2 regions of the Aquitalea sp. ASV15 genome follow, and region 2 is predicted to be linked to the other one. Evidence: riboswitches for the same ligand, from Rfam matches in the RefSeq annotation. Region 2 holds a riboswitch; the other holds the start of a gene.
The links. A riboswitch is a leader RNA that binds a small molecule or an ion and turns the genes downstream of it on or off. The one in region 2 is predicted to bind cobalamin.

Region 1: another riboswitch for cobalamin. It lies ahead of JHD64_RS03040 (TonB-dependent receptor); the one in region 2 lies ahead of JHD64_RS14340 (ferredoxin).

The regions. Positions count from the first base shown of each region.
Region 1 covers NZ_JAELTZ010000004.1:108,771-119,724, reverse strand. Annotated here, with positions in the region: gene JHD64_RS03065 (hypothetical protein) at 1-104, shown strand, start outside; gene JHD64_RS03060 (GNAT family N-acetyltransferase) at 105-572, opposite strand; gene cobS (adenosylcobinamide-GDP ribazoletransferase) at 656-1,432, opposite strand; gene JHD64_RS03050 (histidine phosphatase family protein) at 1,429-2,031, opposite strand; gene cobT (nicotinate-nucleotide--dimethylbenzimidazole phosphoribosyltransferase) at 2,035-3,069, opposite strand; cobalamin riboswitch at 3,223-3,428, shown strand; gene JHD64_RS03040 (TonB-dependent receptor) at 3,601-5,550, shown strand; gene cobU (bifunctional adenosylcobinamide kinase/adenosylcobinamide-phosphate guanylyltransferase) at 5,646-6,170, shown strand; gene JHD64_RS03030 (cobalamin-binding protein) at 6,170-7,045, shown strand; gene JHD64_RS03025 (hypothetical protein) at 7,067-7,294, shown strand; gene JHD64_RS03020 (cell division protein ZapA) at 7,291-7,602, shown strand; RNA gene ssrS (6S RNA) at 7,635-7,817, shown strand; gene JHD64_RS03010 (5-formyltetrahydrofolate cyclo-ligase) at 7,890-8,504, shown strand; gene JHD64_RS03005 (hypothetical protein) at 8,526-8,684, opposite strand; gene JHD64_RS03000 (EVE domain-containing protein) at 8,814-9,272, shown strand; gene pip (prolyl aminopeptidase) at 9,303-10,244, shown strand; gene JHD64_RS02990 (hypothetical protein) at 10,276-10,668, shown strand; gene leuS (leucine--tRNA ligase) at 10,842-10,954, shown strand, end outside.
Region 2 covers NZ_JAELTZ010000032.1:18,444-29,397, forward strand. Annotated here, with positions in the region: gene JHD64_RS14305 (DUF1028 domain-containing protein) at 329-1,012, opposite strand; gene JHD64_RS14310 (RidA family protein) at 1,009-1,431, opposite strand; gene JHD64_RS14315 (NAD(P)/FAD-dependent oxidoreductase) at 1,504-2,775, opposite strand; gene JHD64_RS14320 (hypothetical protein) at 3,238-3,978, shown strand; gene JHD64_RS14325 (cobyric acid synthase) at 4,107-5,570, opposite strand; gene cbiB (adenosylcobinamide-phosphate synthase CbiB) at 5,683-6,624, shown strand; gene cobD (threonine-phosphate decarboxylase CobD) at 6,617-7,603, shown strand; cobalamin riboswitch at 7,646-7,826, shown strand; gene JHD64_RS14340 (ferredoxin) at 7,987-8,316, shown strand; gene JHD64_RS14345 (cobaltochelatase subunit CobN) at 8,313-10,954, shown strand, end outside.

The DNA.
Region 1 (10,954 bases), on a different contig from region 2:
CTTTTGCCCGCGTGGCGCGTGCTTGTGAATACCCGGGGTGGAGCGAGTTGCCATGGCGTGTGGTCAAGCAGCATCCGGGTGCGCGGCCTGACCTGCTGCCCTGATCAGGCCGCCTGGTCTGCCTTGGGCTGGGCGCGGTGGCCACGCAGCCAGCGCCCTTCTGCTGCACCGCGCTGCCATTCCATATAGCGTTCACCATGCTGCAAGGGCGTAAAGCCCAGCTGGCGGTAAAAGCCGCCTGCATCACGTGAAACCAGCAGGAAACGGCGTAATTGCTGCAATTGCGGGTGGTCCTGCGCGGTGCGGATCATCGCCTGTCCCACGCCTTGACCGCGCCAGTCGGGCAGCACGAACACATCGGACAGATAGGCAAAACTGGCGTAATCGGTAATCACCCGGGCAAAACCGATCTGCTGCTGCTGGTGATAGGCGGCAATGATCAGCGAATGCTGGATGGCACGTTCCAGCAGCGCGGCATCGATGCCGCTGGCCCAGTGTGCCTGGGTGGTGAGGAATTGCAGGATCATGGCGCGGTCCAGCCGTGCCGGGTCGTGCGAGATCTCCAGTTGCATGCGCGCCGCTCCCTGATTGTGGATGCTGGCAGTATCCGGCGCTGACATCACCACACCGTGACGGCAGGATGACAGGACTTTTACTACGCTCCCAGCAGATGTACCGGCAATAGCAACACGCCCAGCAGCAGGATTTCACACACCTCGATGCCCGCGCCCAGGCAGTCGCCGGTCATGCCGCCCAGCTTGCGTTTGAGCCAGCCGCGCCACAGCAGCGCGGCCAGCGGTGCCAATAGCAGTGCCGGGGCCAGCCATAGCGACAGACCCAGCAAGGCCAGCAGGCCGATGGCCTGTACCCGCCATTGCGGCTGCCAGGCAAAGCGTTCGCCACTGCCGGGCGCCAGTGCCGGCAGCGTGGCCGACCAGTACAGCGCAAACAGCCGCGCCCAGGCCGGCAACAACAGCAGCCCGGCCAGCAGCCTGGGCTGTCTGGCCAGCAGCATCAGCAACACCAGTTTGCTGACGATGGCGCAAATCAGCGCAATCACGCCAAAGCTGCCGACATGCGGGTCTTTCAAAACCTCGAAAAAACGTTCGCGCGAGCGATGGGCGGCCCCCATGGCATCAGTCAGGTCGGCCAGTCCATCCAGATGCAGGCCGCCGGTGATGCCTATCCACAGCAACAGGCCAAGCAGCGCCGCCAGCCAGGGGTCGTATTGAGCGCCCAGCCACACCGTCAGCCACAGCAGGCTGCCCAGCAACAGGCCGACCGGCGCAAACCAGCGCGCACTGGCCGCCAGCCATTCCGGGTGGAAGCTGCGCAGCTGCGGCGTGGGCAGGCGGGTGAGAAACTGGATGGCCAGAATCAGCGATTGCCACCAGCGTGCCGGCGGCAGCGGGGCGGTGGGCGGCTGGCTCATGCTTCGCCGGGGCTTTCCAGATGCATCAGGTAGGCCGGGTGGCCTTCCAGAATCGACAGCTGGGCAAAGCCGCCACGTTGCACCGTCATCAGCTTGGCCACGGCAAACTCGGTCCCCAGCAGCTCGGCCAGCAGGGCGGTAATCACCCCGCCATGGCAGACCAGTACCCGGTGGCTGCCGCGGGCGCTCTGAATCCATTCGCTAAAGCCGCTCAGTACCCGGGTGCGGAAGATTTCATAGCTTTCTCCACCGGGCGGAATCAGCTCACCAGCGGCGACACGGCTGCCCCAGTCCGGATGCTGGCCGGACAGGATGGCGCGCGACATGCCGTCCCAGTCGCCAAAGTCGAATTCGGCAAAGCGTTCGTCCACCTTCAGCGGCAGCGAACCGTGCAAGGCCTGATGCACGGCAAACTCGCGGCAGCGCTGCAGCGGCGAGGTGGCCATGCTGGTGACCGGTGCCAGCTGGTTCAGCCGCTGCCAGCTGCGGCTCATCTGTTCGCAGCCCAGCTCATTCAGCGGCAGGTCGGTACGGCCGATCAGCCGGCCAGCGTGGTCGATCTCGCCATGACGCAGCAAGGTCAGGGTGTAGGGGTTCATGCCTCAGTCTTTCTCGGTGACACCGGCCTGGGCAAAAGTGGCCATTTCGGCGTGCAGCTTGATGGCCAGTTGCAACAGCGGTACGCAAGTGGCTGCGCCCGAGCCTTCGCCCAGTCGCATACCCAGCTCCACCAGCGGCTCCAGCCCCAGGGCTTGCAGCGCCAGACGGTGACCGGTTTCTTCCGAGCGATGGCTGGCCAGCAGCCAGGCGGCCACGGCGGGGTCGATGGCACGGGCGGCCAGGGCGGCTGCGCTGGCAATGAAGCCATCCACCAGGGCCGGCACGCCCTGTGCGGCCCCTTCCAGATAGAAGCCGGCCATGGCGGCGATTTCCAGCCCGCCCAGTTCGGCCAGTACCTGTGTGCCGCTCAACGACTGTCCTTGCAGGCGCTGCAGCGCCTGTGCCACCACGCGGCGCTTGTTGGCCAGTCCGGCGTCGTCGATGCCGGTGCCACGACCGACCACCAGCTCAACCTCAAGATTGGCCAGGCGGCAGATCAAGGCCGCCGAAGGGGTGGTATTGCCAATGCCCATGTCACCGGCGATCAGCAGATTGGCCCCCTGTTCGATGGCGCGGCGCGCGGCGGCGCGGCCGACTTCCAGCGCGGCAGCACACTGTTCTGCAGTCATGGCGGCTTCCACTGCCAGGTTGGCGGTGCCGGCGGCTACCTTGGCGTGCACGATGGGCAGTTCCGGTAGCTGACCCAGCACGCCCACATCCACCACTTCCAGCCGGGCGGCAATGGCACGGGCCAATACGCAGATGGCGGCACCGCCGGCGGCGAAGTTCTTCACCATTTCGCCGGTCACGATGGATGGATAGGCCGATACGCCTTCGGCAGTCACGCCGTGGTCGCCGGCAAACACGGTAATGGCCGGCGTCAGCGCGGCTGGAATGGTCTGCCCCTGCCAGGCGGCAAAGCGGCAGGCCACCGTCTCCAGCACGCCCAGGCTGCCGGCCGGCTTGGTCAGCGAGTTCTGGCGCTGCAGGGCAGCCTGATAAGAAGCGTGGGCGGGCAGGGCGATGGACTGGGTCATGATGCGGTGTTCTCTGGGTTGGCATGGACTAGTGCGGGACTCTAAGTCATGGGGGGCAGCGCGGCAAGCTGAATGCCGCCATGGCATTGGCATTGCTTGTTGCATATCAAGACTGTTCGTACCAAATCACCGCGGTTTCACCGCAATTTGCCGTATAATCGCCGCCGGACAGGTGTCCGGGCTTTGCCGCCCGGATGAAACGGGAAGCCGGTGCAAGACCGGCGCTGCCCCCGCAACGGTAAGGTCTGGCTGGTGGATACCGGCCCAGTTGTCGCCATTGCCACTGTTGCCATGTGCAACGGGAAGGCGCGACAGCGCAAGACCCAGCCCGGAGACCGGCCTGTCTGGTATCGCCCGCCCACGGCAGGCGGTCGCTGTATATCGCGGGGAGGCGATCTGGCGAACAGCAGGCAGGCCCACCAGCTTGCTCCGATGTCATCCATTCTCATGGCGCAAGCCATCCTCTTCGCACTTCTTGTGGCTGTGGCAGCGTTGGCCCGGCCGGATCCTTGTTCCAGGAGTGTGTGTTTCATGTTCAAACCCCAACAACTCGCCATGCTGCTGTCCATGTGCTGGACCAGTCTGGCCTTGGCCGATAATCTGCCGCAATTCCAGGGTGAGGAAGTGGTGGTGACGGCCAGCCGCGTACCCGAAGCCGTGGCCAATCTGCCTGCCAATGTCACCGTGGTCACTGCCAAACAGATTGCCGGCAGTGCCGCAACGACGGTGCAGGATGTCCTTTCGCAACTGGCTGGCATCCATGTATTCAACAGCAGTGGTTCGTCCAGCGCAGCGGCCGTGGATATGCGAGGCTTCGGCATGACCGGCATCAGTAATACGCTGATTCTGGTGGACGGTGTACGGCAGAATACCAATGATCTGTCAGCGCCCGATCTCAGTGGTGTGGCGCTGAGCAATATTGAACGTATCGAAGTGGTACGTGGTATTGGCAGCGTGGCCTATGGTAGCGGTGCCACTGGTGGCGTGATCAATATCATCACCAAGTCCGGTGTGGCCAATGGCACCAGCGGCAGCATCAGTGTGACCGGTGGCAGTTACGATCTGCGTCAGCTGGACGCGGACCTGCATGTCGGTGCCAATGGCCTGGCGCTGGATGGCTATCTGCATTCGATGAAAACTGACAATTACCGTCAGAACAATCAGGAGCGCAATGATACCGGTGGCCTGACGCTGACTTTCAAGCACGATGGCGGTGACATCAAGTTGTTTGCCAATACCAGCTCGCAAGGCCTGCGTTTGCCCGGCGCCCTGAATGCCGACCCTGCCAGTGGCACGAATCCGTTGGCAAGCAATCCTACCGCTACGTCTACCCCCAACAACTATATGGAGGCCAGCAGTTCCACCGCCGGAGCATCGTTCAGCCAGGATGTCGGCCCCGGTACGCTGTATGGTGATCTTTCTCACCGCAGCAAGAATACCTTTAGCGTTTCCACTACCAGTACCGACCAGCGCTGGCTGAGTGAAAACAATGCCAGCCTGCGTTACAAACTGCCTTTTGGCCAGAACAATGTGACGCTGGGCACGGACTGGCTGAACAGCACGGCAAATGTGCAAGGTTATTCCAACTACAGCACCACTCAGCGTCATCAGGGCTTGTTTGTCGATAGCTTGTTCCAGCCGTGGACCGGTGGCGCCCTGACCCTGGGGGCGCGCCAGCAGGAGGTGAACGATATCATCAGGCAGTCGGGTAGCAGCGTTCCGGCACTGGATACCAACCTGCATTCCTGGCTGCTGGGACTGAAGCAGGATCTGTCTTCCAGCTGGTCGGTTTATGGACACTGGGGGCAGAGCTTCCGCCTGGCCAATGCAGATGAAGCTACCTTCACCGGCGGTACCGTTTTGCTGCCGCAGCAATCCCATGATGCCGAAGTCGGGGTGGAATGGAAAACCGAGCAGGCCAGTGCCAAGGCGGCGCTGTTTCGCAGCGACCTGACCAATGAAATTGCCTACAATCCGTTTGCAGACAACGGCAATGGTGCCAATGCCAACCTGGCACCCACCCGCCATCAGGGGCTGGAGCTGGAAGGACGTTGGCGTCTGAGCCCGCAATGGGAATTGAATGGCAACCTCAGCTGGACTGAAGCCACCTTCCGGCAAGGCAGCGGCCTGGCTGGCAACACCATTCCCATGGTGCCCAAGTGGCTGGCCAATCTTGGCCTGAGCTGGCAGGTGAACAGTGCCAGCAAGCTCGGCGTGGTGGTGCAGTATGTCGGAAAGCAGCGCATGGACAACGACCAGTCCAATACCTTCCCGTATGAACTGCCTTCTTACACCGTGGTCAACGCCAAGCTGAGCCATGACTTCACCAGGAACATCTCGGCTGCGCTGGCTATCAACAACCTGCTGGGCAAGCGCTATGCCAGCTACGCCGGTAGTGCGACCTACATTTCGCCTACCACGTCCTACCTGTATCCGGCAGCTGGTCGCAACATGCAGGCCAGCCTGCGCTATGCTTTCTGATTAAACTGGTAGCAAGCGCAATATCCATGGCCGAATCTGGTGTGCAGCCTGCCGCCAGATTCGGCTTTACTCTTTGATTTGATGGACCACACAGCATGACCCACCTGATCAGCGGCGGTTCGCGCTCCGGCAAAAGCCGCTACGCCGAGCAACTGGCCGTACAGCATGGCGGCCCGGTGACTTACATCGCCACCGCCGAAGTGCGCGACGAGGAGTTTGCCGAACGGGTGCGCCAGCACCGTCTGCAGCGACCGGCACACTGGCAGGTGCTGGAAGCCGAGCGTGGCCTGGCCGAACTGGTGCTGGGCCATGATCAGGAAGATGGTCTGTTGCTGGTGGATTGCCTGGGCATGTGGCTGATGCGCTTTTTCCGCAGCGACGACCAGTTCGACGAAATGGACTTTGTGCAGGAAAGGCAATGGCTGCTGGAAGCCATTGCCGCCGTGCAGGGCCAGTTATTGCTGGTGACCAATGAAATCGGCTGGGGCGTGATGCCGATGAGCAGCATGGCACGCCGCTATGGCGATCTGCTGGGCCGGCTCAATCAGGACATCGCCGCCCGCTGCCAGCGTGTCACCCTGGTGGCCTGCGGTCTGCCGCTGGCACTCAAGGGCGGCTGATGCGGCTGCGTGGCTTTGCCTTGTGGCTGCTGCTGTGTGCTGGCCTGGCCCAGGCGGCGGTCAGTGCGCCTGATGCCAGTGGCAAAGTGCTGACGCTGCCCGGTCCAGCCCAGCGCATTGTCTCGCTCTCCCCCCATGCCACCGAAATGCTGTATGCCATCGGTGCCGGCTCACGGCTGGTGGCCACGGTGGACTATAGCAATTACCCGCCAGCGGCACGCCAGCTGCCCCGGGTGGGCGGCTATAGCGGCATCAGCCTGGAAGCGGTACTGCGCCAGCGGCCCGACCTGGTGGTGGCCTGGCAGGATGGGGGCAATCTGCGCGAGCTGGAACGCTTGCGCCAGCTGGGGGTGGCGGTGTTCATCAGCCATCCGCTGCAACTGGATGATGTTGCCAGCGAAATGCACAGCCTGGGCCAATTGACCTCAACGCAGCCGCAAGCCGATGCCGCGGCCAGCCACTATCGCCAGCGTCTGCAGCAATTACGCCAGCGCTATGCCCGCCGCACCCCGGTCAGCGTGTTCTACCAGATCAGCAGTGCGCCCATCTTTACCGTCAGCCAGCGCAGCTTCATGGGCTCGGTCATGCAGCTGTGTGGCGGGCGCAATGTATTCGGTGGTCTGGCCCAGGCGGCACCGCAGGTCAGCATGGAAGCGGTTGTCGCGGCCCAGCCACAAGTCATGCTGGCTGGCCGCGCCGATATCCTGCGCATGTGGGACCGCTGGCCGGCCTTGCCGGCCGTGGCCAAAGCGACGCGCTATGTGGTGGACGAGGATCTGCTGACCATTCCCGGCCCGCGCTTGCCGGATGGCGCACTGGCCATGTGTGCCACGCTGGACACAGCACGGCGTAGTCTGGGTTTGACGCTGGACTAGCCGACCGTTATCCTCGCCGCCATGGACAAGGAACTGGAATATCTCGAATCCCGCGTGCAGGCACTAATTGCCCGCATCAAGGAACTGGAAACCCAGAACGGCCGTTTTGCCCAGGCGCTGGCAGAAGCGCTCAAGGAAAACGCCGAGCTGAATTTCCGTGTGAACGAAACCCGCAATCGCGTGGCCGCACTGGTGGAGCGACTGCCGAAGGCGGATGAACCGGAGCAGGGCGCAGGGGAGGCAGAATGAGCGATATCGTGCAGGTGGACATCGAATTGCTGGGTCGTCACTTCACCATAGGCTCACCCGCCGACGAGCGCGAAACCCTGCTGGAAGCAGTCAGGCTGCTGGAAGGCAAGATCGACATGATCCAGCAGCATGGCAAGGTGATGGACGCCGACAAGATCGCCATCATGGCGGCGCTGAACATCGCCCACGATTTGTTGCGTACCAAAGTGGGAGAGGGCTTGGAAATGGCCTCGTTCCAGCGTAAAATACGCAATATGAGCGAGGCAGCCGACACGGCGCTTCGCGAAAGCCAGCAAGCCCTGTTCTGAACAGGCCGGCTGGTGGACACTACAGGTCAGCTTATCCCCTGCGGTGTTCGTGACGGCAAACAATTCCTTTGTACCAATGCGTTCGCTTCTGGTTGCCAGCGTGAGTCACGGGTGTGTCGCGTCCCTTGCGGACGCGCCCGAAGTGACTGGCAGGTGACCCTCCCTGGAAACAGGGTACAAGCGAATTATGCCCAAACGACACTCGCGGGGGTCTCCCTTCACGACCCGGCGCATCTTGCTCCGGGTCGTTTTCATTTCTGTGCTGTTTCAGCTTTCATCGCGCCGCCATGACCCCATCGACTTCTGCTGCTACCGACAAGATCAGCCTGCGCAAGAGCATTCGTCGCCAGCGCATGGCATTGAGCCCGGCCTATCGGGCGCAGGCCATGCGTGCCGTCGCGCGCCATGCTGGCCGTTTGTTGCGGCGGGGCAAGCGGATTGGCGGCTATCTGGCAGCGGGTTCGGAGCTGGATGTGGAAATCCTGCTCAGCACCGCCTTGCAACGCGGTGCCAGTGTCTGGCTGCCGCAGATTCCGGCGCGTGGCCGGCGCATGTGGTTTTCCCGGTTGACTGCCTCCGGGCAGTGGTACCGCCATCCGCGCTACGGGATCATGGAGTTTGATGGCCCCTGCCTGCGGGCCGAGCGGCTGGACGTGCTGTTGCTGCCCTTGCTGGCCGTGGATGAGCAAGGCTACCGCATGGGGCAGGGCGGCGGCTTTTACGACAGCAGCCTGGCCTTTCGCCGCCGGCATTCACAATACGGCAAGCCCCTGCTGGTGGGAGTTGCCTACGATTGCCAGCGGGTCGCTGCCGTGCCGCGCGAAGCGTGGGATGTGCAACTGGACTATCTGCTGACCGAGTCGGGCTTGCACCGCTTGGCAGCAGGCCGCCCTGCTATTTAAAGTACTGGGCGGGGCTGAGACTCAACGCTCCCAGTGGTGATAACCACGCTCAGCAGGGACGTAGACGGGAACCACCTCCACCGGCCGGAACTCCGGTCCGCGGTAGGCCACGCGTGGCGGGACAACGACACAGGCGCTCAGTGCACTGGTCAGCAGGATGCCGATCAACAGGCTTTTCATGATGTTACTCCCGGTTGCAAGGGCGGTTTGGCCCTGATGTTTATCTTGAGCCAAGCATAATCCAGCCAGACAGTTGTAAGATGGCGTAAATTGTTAAGTTAACCTTCCATTGATTAACAGACATTGCCCATGCGCTATTGGCTGATGAAATCCGAGCCGGACGAAACGTCCATTGACCACCTGATGGCCGCGCCGCAGCGCGCTTTCGAGTGGACCGGCGTACGCAATTATCAGGCGCGCAATTTCATGCGCGATGAGATGCAGCCGGGTGATGGCGTGCTGTTCTGGCACTCCAGCTGTGCCGAGCCTGGTATTGCCGGGCTGGCGGTGGTGGCCAGCACCGCCCATGCCGACTCCAGCCAGTTTGATCCGGCCAGCCCCTATTTCGATGCCCGGTCCACGCCCGAAGCCCCGCGCTGGCAGTGCGTGGATGTGCGTTTCGTGCGCAAGACCGCCTTGTTGACGCCGGCCTTGCTGCGCCAGCATCCGCCGCTGGAACAGATGCAGGTACTCAAGCGTGGCAATCGGCTGTCGATTACCCCGGTCAGCCCGCTGGAGTGGGATTACATCACCAGCCAGCTGTGCTGAATCCTGCCTGCCAACCTGACAAGGACGCCGATGCTCTATCCCCCGATTACGCCCTACGCCAGCGGCATGTTGCCGCTGGATGGCCTGCACCAGATGTACTGGGAGCAATGTGGCCGGCAGGATGGCCAGCCGGTGCTGTATCTGCATGGCGGGCCGGGCGATGGCTGTGCGCCGATGAGCCGGCAGCTGTTCGACCCCTGGTTTTATCGCGCGGTCTTGTTTGATCAGCGTGGCAGTGGCCGTTCGGTGCCGCGCGGTGAATTGCGCGACAACACCACCCAGCACCTGGTTGCCGATATCGAACGCCTGCGCGAGCATCTGGGCATAGAGCGCTGGCTGGTGTTTGGCGGCTCCTGGGGCAGCACGCTGGCACTGGCCTATGCCCAGGCGCATCCGCAGCGGGTGCAGGGTCTGGTGCTGCGTGGCATTTTTCTGGGACGGCAAAGTGAAATCGACTGGTTCATGCACGGCATGCGCCAGTTCTATCCCGAGGAATGGCAGCGCTTTGTCGCGCCGATTCCTGTTGCCGAACGACAGGACTTGCTGCAAGCCTATTACCGGCGGCTGACCGATCCCGACCCGCAAGTGCACTTGCCGGCCTGCCGTGCCTGGGGCCGCTATGAAGGGGCCTGCGTCGCCCTGCGTCAGAATGCCGACGCCATCGAGCGTGCCAGCAGCGAATATGTGGCGCTGTCGCTGGCGCGGCTGGAGGCGCATTACTTCGTGCATCGCATTTTCCTGCCCGAGGCGCAATTGCTGCAGCAGATCGACCGCATCCGCCATATTCCCGCTGTCATCGTACAGGGCCGCTACGATGTGGTGTGCCCGCCGGTCACCGCCAGCGAACTGGCGGCGCATTGGCCGGAGGCCGATTTCCAGCTGGTGGAAATGGCCGGCCACTCGCTGTGGGAGGGCGGCATTTTGCAGCTGCTGATGCAGGCACTGGAAAGCTTCAAGCTGCGCCTGAGCTGAACCTGCCAGCCGTGTGGCAGTCTGTAAATAGATGAAAACCTCTTTGCGCTTGTTGCTGCTCTTGTGCAGCCTGTCCATCACCCCCATGGCCTGGGCCTATACCGATGCAGGGCGGCTTCCCTTCGTCGGCCAGCCAGGCGAATTGCCGGCCGAACTGGCCCTGCGCTTTGTCCGGAAGCAGCTGGGGCAGCAGGGGCAGATCGACTATCCGTCTTTCCGGCTGATTCAGCACAGCCCGGCCCCCGCATTCGACCGGGCAGACATCACCCTGATTCGCGATGGCTTGCAAGACGACAGCGTCAAGGCGATACGCCAGCAATTGCAGCTGCGCCGCCGTAACGGACGCTGGGAGATTCACGCCGTGCGCGAGGATTTTTCCTGTTATCGGGCCAAACCGGGCTGGACCCGTCGTCTCTGCCCCTGATGCCGGGGAGGCTGGCGGCAAGCGTTTGTTTTTGTGCGGCTCTTATCGGCAGGGCACTCTGGCCGCTATAATGGGCCGATTGAATTTGCGACGGACTGCCCAAGCAGCCCTGCCTGGCGGGGACTTGGGCAGTCCGCCCTTTTGTTTTCCAGCCATTCCAGACAAAGAACACCATGCAAGAAATCTATAGCCCGCGCGAAGTCGAAGCCGCAGCGCAACAAAAATGGCAGCGCACTGCCGCCTTCAAGGCAGTTGAAGATGCCAGCCGCCCCAAGTACTACGCCTT
Region 2 (10,954 bases):
TAGTCAACACAGTGGCGCTTGATGCAGATCAACAAAACAACCCTTCACCGGAACGCTTTATCACAGGCAATAAAGCCTTGGCTGGCACTGGCCATGACGTGAATATTTTGGGGGCAGCATGGATGGTTTAATGCCGGGAAAACCGCGGTGACAAGGGGCTTGCGCTGGTCAAGCCGGCAGCCAGCACCGGGCAGCCGCCCTGCTGCTGCATTGCAGGCCGGCGCTCATGCCCTGACACAGGGAAAACGGGCAAATCTGCCCGCTGGCCTGCTCAATGGGCGGATCGAGCAAACTGGCGCGGGCTGGCATACCGGCGCCAGCCTATCCGTCAGCGTGAGGCCGCCACGCCGGGCACGGCAAAGCCGGGGGCGTGCTCGGGGTTTTCTGCCCGCGTGATGTAGTCCTGCATCTGCGGACGATAGCGCTGCCATAACTGGCTTAATTCGGCGATGGGTTCACCATCGCTCCAGTCAATGCGCAGGTCGATCACCGGCCATGCCTGGCTGGCCACCAGCTTGAGACCAGCCGCATGGATGGGGCCGGCCTCCCCGCCCGCCGCCACGGCAGTCTGCATAGCCGCCAGCAGGCGATCGGCCAGATGGCCGGAGCTGGCGGCAAAGGCAGCCACCATCTGCTGCGGTATGGAGTCACCATGCAGGATATTGCCACCGGCAAGGCAATCTGCACCGCTGGCGGTGGCGTGGATACCCAGCGCATGCTGGCCGCTAAAGGTGCTACCCTCGCCACGGGCCGGCAGCAGCAATAGCTGCCGCCATTGCAGGTAAGGATCGGCCTGCGCCAGCTGCTGCAGCAAGGCAGCGCCGCGCAATCCGCTGGCCATGGCTTGCAAGGCCAAAGGACCCAGCAGTGGATTGGTGACATTCTGGCTCATCACCGCCCCCACCCCGGCCTGCAGGTGGCAGCAACGGCTGGCGACGGCAATGCTGGATGAAGCCACCGCCACCCCCAGCATGCCGGTTTCCGGGCAGCGCGCCGCGATGGAGAAGGTCATGGCTGATAGCCCTCGGGGATGACGGCGGTGATGTCGATTTCCACCAGCCATTCCGGTCGGGCCAGCGCCGAAATCACCAGCCCGGTGGACACCGGATACACCCCTTTCAGCCACTTGCCCACGATCTGGTACACCGTTTCGCGATAAAGGGTGTCCACCAGGTAAATGACGATCTTGCACACGTGATCCAGACAGCTGCCCGACTCCTCCAGCAGCATTTTCACATTGGCCATGGCTTTTTCAGTCTGGACGGCGACATCGCCGATGCCCACCGATTCGCGCGTGTCCAGATCCTGGCCGATCTGCCCGCGCAGAAAGACGATATTGCCGGCCACCACGGCCTGACACAGATCATTGTCGAGCTTTTGTTCCGGATAGGTTTCTTTGGTATTGAAGGGACGAATGCGCTTGTGAACCATATTTCACCTCCTTGCAGTGGATGACGGGCTGGCGGGCCAGCCCGGATGTGTCTGATTGGCCGGGCTGTTGTTTCAGGCCGGTGCGGTGGCAGGCTGAGCCGCCGCCACCTGATACGCCTGGTATTTGCGCTGGGTGGCGATGTGGTCGGCGATGAACTTGGCATCGTGCCAGACGCCCCAGATAAAGCTGGAACCACGGCGCGACAGCCAGGGCAGGCCAAGAAAGTACACGCCGGGCTCGGCGGAGATGCCACGCTGGTGCAAGGGCTTGCCCTTGTCATCGAAGGTATCGACCTGCAGCCAGCTGTAGTCGACGGCAAAACCGGTGGCCCAGATAACCGTGGTGATGCCAGCGGCGACCAGATCCAGCTCGAGCAGCGGATGACTGACACAGGCCGGGTCCGGCCCGATCAGGCGCGCTTGCGGCTCGGGCGGCAGGTCCAGCCCGTTGCGCTCGATATAGGCATCGGCGGCATCCAGCAGCGCCAGGTAATTGGCATCGCCGGCTGCGATATTGGCCGCCAGATCCGGCTGGAAGCGCAGCACACCCTGCGCGTAGTCGCGGGTCATCCCCAGCAGGGTAATGCCCTGCTCGGCCAGCCGGCGAAAATCCACCGTATGCCCACCGCGCGCACCGCTGACGGCAATGGTGACATGCTCGCGCCCCGGCTGGACTTTCTGCGCATCCCACTCGCCCAGCACACCCAGCCACCAGCAAAAATCGCGCTGGCGATAGCTGCGGGGCGGCCGGTCATGCGGGCCAACCGACAGATAGACTTTTCTGTTGGCGCGGTGCAGTTCGTCGGCAATCTGCACGCCGGAAGAACCCGAACCCACCACCAGCACCGCTCCCGCCGGCAGTTGCTGCGGATTGCGATAGGCCGCGGAATGCAGCTGGGTAATGCCCGGCTGCTCGGGCAGGATGGGTGGAATCAGCGGCCGCTGGAAAGGGCCGGTGGCGGCCACCACGCGCTGTGCTTCGATCAGGCCGGCACTGGTTTCCACGGTAAAGCCCGGACGGCCGCTATTGCGCGTCACCCGCGTCACCTCCACCCCTGTGCGGATGGGTGCCTTGAAATGGCGTGCATAGGCTTCCAGGTAATCCGCCACCTGCTCTTTTGCCGCAAAGGCATCCGCTGCCACATCCGCAATCGCCAGCCCGGGAAAACGGTCGTGCCAGGCCGGGCCATTGCACACCAGTGAATCCCAGCGCTGGGAGCGCCAGCGTTCGGCTATGCGCTGGCGCTCCAGCACCAGATGCGGCACGTCCAGCTGGCTCAGGTGTTCGCTCAGGGCGATGCCGGCCTGGCCGGCGCCGATGACCAGCGTGTCTGTCTTTTCCATCACCATCGTTGTCTCCTCCCCTGTGTATGCTCCGCCGCCGGCAGCAAAGGGCCGCGACGGGAATGCCGGGCGGCTCGGGTGGCGCGCCGGCCTGACCACTGCAGTCTAGGGAAAGGCTCTGGATACGGAAAATATATATATTGTCTCTATTGAATAATTTTAATTGATGCAAAACAGGTGACCCGGGCAGCGCCTGCAGGCCAGGCCGCCAATGTAAATTTTCATCAAGTTGGTGCTGTTGCCGGTGGCAGTGGCGGCCAGTCACGGTAAAGTCGCGCTGCGCATGAAATGCGCCAGACCTGCTGCCAGCGCGTGCTCTGCGGCGCAGGCCGTGCACGCTTGTCACTGCCTGACGAAGAATGCCGCAGGCCAAGGGGCAAGCGCGCCATGCCGCGCAGTGCTGCACCCACGCGCCAGCCGCCACCGTAAAAGAGCGTTAACCGGCCCTAGCCAAGGCAAGCCATGAACAAGACTGTGATTTCTCTTTTGCTGGGCAGCTTGCTCAGCGCCTGCGCCAGCCACGCCCCGGCCTTGCCGGATGGCCCGGCCGGCCCCATCCGCAAGGAAACCGGGCAAGCGGATTGTCCGGATTGCAGCAAAATCATCACTTACCGCGCCGAACGCAGCTTTGGGGCAGAACAGCAGACTGGCGATGCCCGCTTCAGGGGCAGGCTCAGCGCCAGGGCCAGCTTGCTGGCCAGCAATCACAGTGCCAACGGCGATTATGTCTACCGGCTGGCGCTGGACATCACGGCCAGCGGCAACTACCTGGCAGTGACACCGCTGGCCGCGCGCAATCAGCCGTTGGCCCAGGTGCAGCAGCAGGATGCCGAACAACTGCATGTATGGTGGCAGGATGGTGCCGGGCGCCGGCGCATGCTGCTGCTGAGCGCTTACTCGCGCAGCCAGCCGCTACAGGATTTCCAGTGCCGGGCCACGCCGGGAGAGGGCTACTGCAGCTGGAAGCAGTATGTCGAGCTGCCAGCGGCTGCCGTTGCCGAGGCAATACGGCTGCAAGCCCCGCTGCGGCTATTCGTGGGCAGCACGCACAGCAACACCGTGTATGGCATGCGCAGCTTCAACAACAAGCCGTCAGCATCGGTGGTGACCCAGTACAAGGGGGTTAGCGTGGAGATGCCGGCACCGCATGTGCTGGGCTTCAGCCAGGCCATGCAGACACTGGATATTGAAATAAACCAGTAAGAGCGGCTGACAAAATAGCGTGGCGACCCTGGGCAAGACGCGCCGACGCAGACAGTACAAAGAGCACGGCAAGGAGGCGCAAGGCAGCCGCAGGGTTTGTATTAGTGGCGCTGAATCAGGTCCCGCGCTCAGGGCAGCCAGCCGGCCAGCGGCGTCAGGTCCAGATGCTGCTGCAGCATGTCGGCCAGCCGTTCGATATGCGCTTCGCGGATGGCCGGGTAGTCCAGCGGCTGTGGCGCGGCCAGCCCGGCCCATGCCAGCAGGGCGGTCAGGCTGGCCGGTTGATCGAACACGCCGTGCAGATAGGTGGCCAGAATCTGACCATCGGCGCTGATGGCCCCGTCGCAGCGGCCATCCTCCAGCCGCACCGCAGGCTGTTGCAATGCCCTGCCCGTGCTGACTCCCATATGGATTTCATAGCCGCTCACCGCGGCGCCAGCCAGCGTCAGCTGGCCGTTCACCCGCGTCAGCTGCTTGTGCGCGGCCAGCGTGGTTTCCATTTCCAGCCAGCCCAGGCCCGCACTGCTGCCCGCCTCGCCTTCCAGCCCCAGCGGGTCGTGCAGCTGCTGTCCCAGCATTTGCAGGCCGCCGCAAATGCCGATCAGCTTGCCGCCATAACGCAGGTGACGGGCAATGGCCGCCTCCCAGCCCGCGGCGCGCAGGCTGGCCAGATCAGCCCGCACGCTCTTGCTGCCGGGCAGGATGATCAGGTCAGCCGGGGGCAAGGGCTGGCCGGGCTTGACCAGCAGCAGTTCCACTTGCGGATGCAGGCGTAGCGGGTCGAAATCGGTATGGTTGCTGATGCGCGGCAGCACCGGCACCACCACGCGCAGCGTCTGCTGCGGGGTCTGCTCGTCTTGCGGACGATTGAGCGCCAGGCTGTCTTCCGCCTCGATATGCAGGCCGTTGAGATAAGGCAGCACGCCCAGCACCGGCTTGCCGGTGCGTTGCTCCACCCACTCCACGCCGGACTGCAACAGCGCCGGGTCGCCACGGAAGCGGTTGATCACCAGTCCCACCACCCGCGCGCGCTCGCTGTCGGACAGCAATTCCAGCGTCCCCACCAGATGGGCAAACACCCCGCCGCGTTCGATATCCGCTACCAGCAGCACCGGGCAGTCCACCGCCTCGGCAAAGCCCATATTGGCGATATCCCCCTCGCGCAGATTGATTTCCGCCGGGCTGCCCGCCCCTTCCACCACGATGCACTGGTATTGCGTGGCCAGCCGCGCGTGCGACTGCAACACCGCCTGCATCGCAACCGGTTTGTAGGCGTGGTAGGACACCGCGTCCATATTGCCCACCGCCCGCCCCTGGATGATGAGCTGGGAACCGGTATGGCTATTGGGCTTGAGCAGCACCGGGTTCATGTCGGTATGCGGCTCCACGCCACAGGCCAGCGCCTGCACCGCTTGCGAGCGGCCAATCTCGCCGCCATCCACCGTCACCGCACTGTTCAGCGCCATGTTCTGCGGCTTGAACGGGGCCACGCGCAGGCCGCGCCGCGCCAGCAAACGGCACAGGCCGGTGGCAAAGGTGCTCTTGCCGGCATCCGAAGTGGTGCCCTGAATCATGATGGTTTTGGCGGTCATGCTTTTCTCCGGCGCGCATTTTTTCGGGAAGCCCCCTAAAATGGCGCTCTTCCACGGTAGGACAGCGCACTAAGCGACTGTCGTGAAACCGGCGATTATATAGGCGCGTGACGTGATTTCAGCTGTATTTCTGTTGTTGGCCGTGGTGCTGGACCGCCTGCTGGGCGAACCGCGCCGTTGGCATCCGCTGGTGGGCTATGGCTATCTGGTGCGCAAGGTGGAGCATGCCCTTTACCCGGCCACACCTCAGGCCGAACCGGTATGGCGCATGCGTTTGCGCGGCGTGCTGGGCATCAGCCTGTTGCTGCTGCCGTTGACCGGCCTCGCCTGCTGGCTCGCGCGCCTGCCGTGGCTGGGCCAACTGGCCTCGGTCTTGTTGCTGTACCTCGCCATTGGCGCACAAAGCCTGCGCGAACATGCCCAGGCGGTGCTGGATGCGCTGCGCGCCGGCGACCTGCCGCTGGCCCGCTACAAGGTGTCGATGATCGTCAGCCGCAACACCAGCGAACTGGACGAAACCGCCGTGGCACGCGCTACCATCGAATCGGTGCTGGAAAACGGCAGCGATGCCATTTTTGCCGCCGTATTCTGGTTTTTGCTGCTGGGCGCACCGGGCGTGGTGCTGTACCGCGCCGCCAATACCCTGGACGCCATGTGGGGCTACCGCAACGAACGCTTTTTGCACTTTGGCTGGGCCGCCGCGCGCTTTGACGATGTGCTCAACCTGATTCCCGCCCGCCTCACCGCGCTGACTTACATCCTGCTGGGCCATACCCGTCAGGGCTGGCAATGCTGGCGCGCCCAGGCCCCCAGCTGGTACAGCCCCAATGCCGGCCCGGTGATGGCCGCCGGTGCCGGGGCGCTGGGCGTGCTGCTGGGCGGCGCGGCCAGCTATCACGGCAAGCTGAAGCAACGCCCCACCCTTGGCCTGCAACGCCCGCCGGTGGCCGAGGACATCGCCCGCGCCATCGCCCTGGTAGAGCGCAGCCTGTGGCTATGGGTGGCGCTGGCCTTGCTGGCTGGCTGGCTCAACTGGAGTTTTTCTCATGCTTGAACACGGTGGAGGCATCCTGCGTGCCGCAGCACAATACGGCATTGCAGTGGAAAACTGGCTGGACCTGTCCACCGGGCTGAACCCGCAAGGCTGGCCGGTGCCAGCCATCAGCCCGCGCAGCTGGCAACGCCTGCCGGAGGATAATGACGGCCTGGAACAAGCCGCGGCGGATTACTACGGCAGCCCGCTGCTGCTGCCGGTGGCCGGTTCCCAGCCGGCCATCCAGCTGCTGCCCACGCTGCGCCCACCCTGCCGGGTGGGCATGCTGCCGCTGTGTTATGCCGAACACCCCTGGCACTGGGCGCAGCACGGCCACACGCTCAGCTGTCATGCGCCCGAGGACATCGACACGGCGCTTGATGAGCTGGACGTACTGCTGCTATGCCACCCCAACAACCCCACCGGCACCACCTTTGCCCGCGAGCAGTTGCAGGACTGGCGCGCCCGGCTGGCCAGCCGCGGCGGCTGGCTGATCATTGACGAAGCCTTCATGGATGCCACACCGGAACACAGCCTGCTGGGGGATGTGGGCCTGCCGGGGCTGATCGTGCTGCGTTCCATCGGCAAGTTCTTTGGCCTGGCCGGGGCGCGGGTGGGTTTTGTGTTTGCCTGGCCCGCCCTGCTGCAACAGCTGGCCGAGGCCATCGGCCCGTGGAGCATCAACGGCCCGGCGCGTGAGGTGGTGAAGCTGGCCTTGCAGGACCATGCCTGGCAACTGGCAATGCGCGGGCAACTGGCCGTCGACAGCCAGCGCCTGCAGCAGCTATTGCAAGACTACGGCCTGACTCCGGCAGGCGGCAGCCGCCTGTTCCAGTGGCTGCACGGGGCGCATTGCCCGGCCTTGTTCGACTTTCTGGCCAGCCGCGGCATTCTGGTACGGCAGTTTGCCGACGGCCCCAGCCTGCGCTTTGGTTTACCGCCCGACGAGGCCGGCTGGCAGCGACTGGAAACCGCACTGACACAATGGGAAAGGCTTTGAAAATCAAGCCGCAGAATTCCCATTTACCCTGTTGTCACGTATCATGCGCGCTTCAATGACGGTGCCCCGCCAGGGGTGAAACGGGAATGCGGTGAGACACCGCAGCTGCCCCCGCAACTGTAAGCGACGAGTCCGCATCACGATGCCACCGGGGCCAACCGGGAAGGCGATGCCGGGTAAAGAAGCGCGAGCCAGGAGACCGGCCGTCATCCGTGTCGACGCGGGCTGAATCCGGGCGGGGTGTACCGGGGGAATGCACCGTGCCGCCCATTGCCGGCGCGCCGTGCCCTCGCCTGCGGCGACCTATCGTCAGCAGGGGCCGCCATGAATTCATCCAGCCAGCCGATACCGGCACACCACGCCAGCCTGTCGGGGTCCCGCCAATGAGACAGCACTATCGCCATGTGCTGATGTGCACCGGCCCGCGCTGTACCGAAAACGGCCAGCAGGCCGAGGTCATGTTCAAGCAACTGGGCCAGGCGATTGACGCCTGCGAGGGCCTCAAGGTGAAACGCACACGCAGCCATTGTTTTGCCGTGTGCAAGCAAGGCCCCATCATGGTGGTGTATCCGGAAGGCGTGTGGTATCGCAAGGTGGATGCCAGCGCGGTACAGCGCATTGTCAGCGAGCACCTGCAAGGTGGCGTGCCGGTGGAGCCGCTGATTTTCCATCGTCTGGGCTCGGGTGATGTCAACACGGAAAGCCCGCAATGACGCATGACAATACTGGCGGCATCGTGCTGCTGAGCCATGCCGGTACCGACCTCACCGCGCTGGGCCGTGTGCACTGGCCGCGGGATTTCAGCCCGGTGGCGGGCATCGCCCTGCAACAGATCAGCGATGAAAACCAGATGCAGCAGCTACTGGACGGGCCGCTGTCCAGCGCCCGCATCCTGCTGCTGCGCGTACTGGGCCGGGTGCAGGCCATTCCCGCTTTCGATCTGCTGCGCCAGCAAGCCATCGCCCGCCGTCAGGCACTGATCGTGCTGAGCGGCACCGGCGAACCAGACCCGGAACTGGCCGCACTCAGCACCGTCCCCCCGGCAATCCAGCAGGATGCCAATGCCTATCTACAAGCCGGTGGCAGCAGCAATATGGCGCAGCTGATGCGCTATCTGTCCGACCGCCTGCTGCTGACCGGCCACGGCTACCTGCCGCCAGCTGCACTGCCGGAACACGGTCTGTATCACCCGGAACTGTCCGACGGCTGCAGCCTGGATGACTGGTGTGAAATTCGCCAGCCCGGCTGGCCCACGGTGGCCATCAGCTTCTACCGCGCCCACTGGCTGAGCGGCAACACCCGCTTCATCGACCTGCTGGTGGACATGCTGGCCGAGCGGCAGATCAACGCGCTGCCGCTGTTTACCTCCTCGCTGCGCAGCCAGGATGAGCAGGGCCTGCCGGCAGCGCTGCAATGGCTGCGCGACCCACGTGCCGGTGAGCCCTGTGTGCTGATCAACACCACCTCCTTTGCCATGGGCGAAGTCAATGCCGAGGGCGCCACCCAGGCCAGCTGGGCAGTAGAAGCTTTCGAACAACTGGACATCCCGGTGCTGCAAGCCATCACCAGCAGCATGACCCAGGCGCAGTGGGAAGCATCCGAGCGCGGGCTGAACCCGCTGGATACCGCCATGAATGTGGCGCTGCCGGAATTCGACGGCCGCATCATCGGCGTGCCGGTATCGTTCAAGCCGGAAAACCCGGCCAGCAGCGACTACCAGCCACTGCCGGACCGCATGCGCCGTCTGGCCGGCATTGCCGCCCGGCTGGCGCGGCTCAAGCACACCCCGGCTGCCGACAAGCGGGTCGCCTTCATCTTTACCAACTCCAACAGCAAGGCCTCGCAAGTGGGCAATGCGGTGGGGCTGGACTCCGCCGCCTCGCTGTATGCGCTATTGCAGGCGATGCAGGCCAATGGCTATAGCATCAATACCCTGCCGGACAGCAGCGACGCGCTGATGCACAGCCTGATCGACCGTGGCTGTTACGACACCGACTACCTGAGTGCCGATCAACTGCGCCAGGCTGTGGCCCGCGTGCCGCTGGCGCGCTACCAGCAATGGTTTGCTGAACTGCCCACCCCGCTGCAACAGCGCATGCAGGAGCGCTGGGGCGCAGCGCCGGGTACGGCTTATGTCGATGGCGACCAGCTGGTATTTGCCGGCATGGAGCTGGGCAATGCCTTTGTCGCGCTGCAACCGCCGCGTGGCTATGGCATGGACCCGGACGCCATTTACCACACGCCGGACCTGCCGCCCACCCATCACTATTACGCGCTGTACTGCTGGCTGCGCGACGAATGGCAGGCCGATGCCATTGTCCACGTCGGCAAACACGGCACGCTGGAATGGCTGCCGGGCAAGGGCGTGGGCGTGTCGGAACACTGTTTCCCCGACGCACTGCTGGGCGACATGCCCATGTTCTACCCCTTCATCCTGAACGATCCGGGCGAAGGCTCGCAGGCCAAACGCCGCGCCCATTCGGTGATCATCGACCACCTGACCCCGCCGATGACCACCGCCGACACCTACGGCCCGCTGGCCCAGCTCACCCAGCTGGTGGACGAGTACTACCAGGTGGAAATGCTGGACCCGAACAAGCTGCCGCTGTTGCAACAGCAAATCTGGGACCTGATCAAGGAAGCAAAGCTGGACAGCGACCTGGCCGCCATGCTGGGGCACGACCATCATCACCATGATGAACATGAACAGGGTCACCATCATCACGACCACCATGACGAACATGATCATGACCATGCCCACCCGCATGCACCCAAGGCAGCACCAGCGGGCTATCGCCTGAGCCAGCCAGCCAAAGCCGGGAAAGCAAAGCCTGCCAAGGCAGCAGGCATGCAGTTCCGCCCGGTGGCCAAGGGCGCAGCGCACAGCCACGGCGCGCATGATCATCACCATCATAATGATCATGAGCACGGCCACCACCATCACGCTCACGATGAGCATGACCACGACCATGCCCACGAGTGGGACACCACGCTGAATGCCGACGGCGTGCCGCTGACGCTGGCCAGGATGGAGGGCGTGGACGTGGCCCACCTGATCGAGGACATCGACGGCTATCTGTGCGAACTGGGCGCGGCACAAATCCGCGACGGCCTGCACATTCTCGGTCAGGCCCCGCAGGGCGAGGCGCTGGTGGACATGCTGTGCGCCCTCACCCGCCTGCCCAATCTGGCCGTGCCCAGCCTGCCCGCCAGCGTGGCGCAAGCCCTGGGTGTGGACTGGGAGGCATTGCAGAACGAAAAGGGCCGCCGGCTTGAAAACGTGCCCGCCCCGCTGGAAATGAGCAGCCCACAGTTGCTGCACACCCGCAGCGATGCCATCGACCACATCAA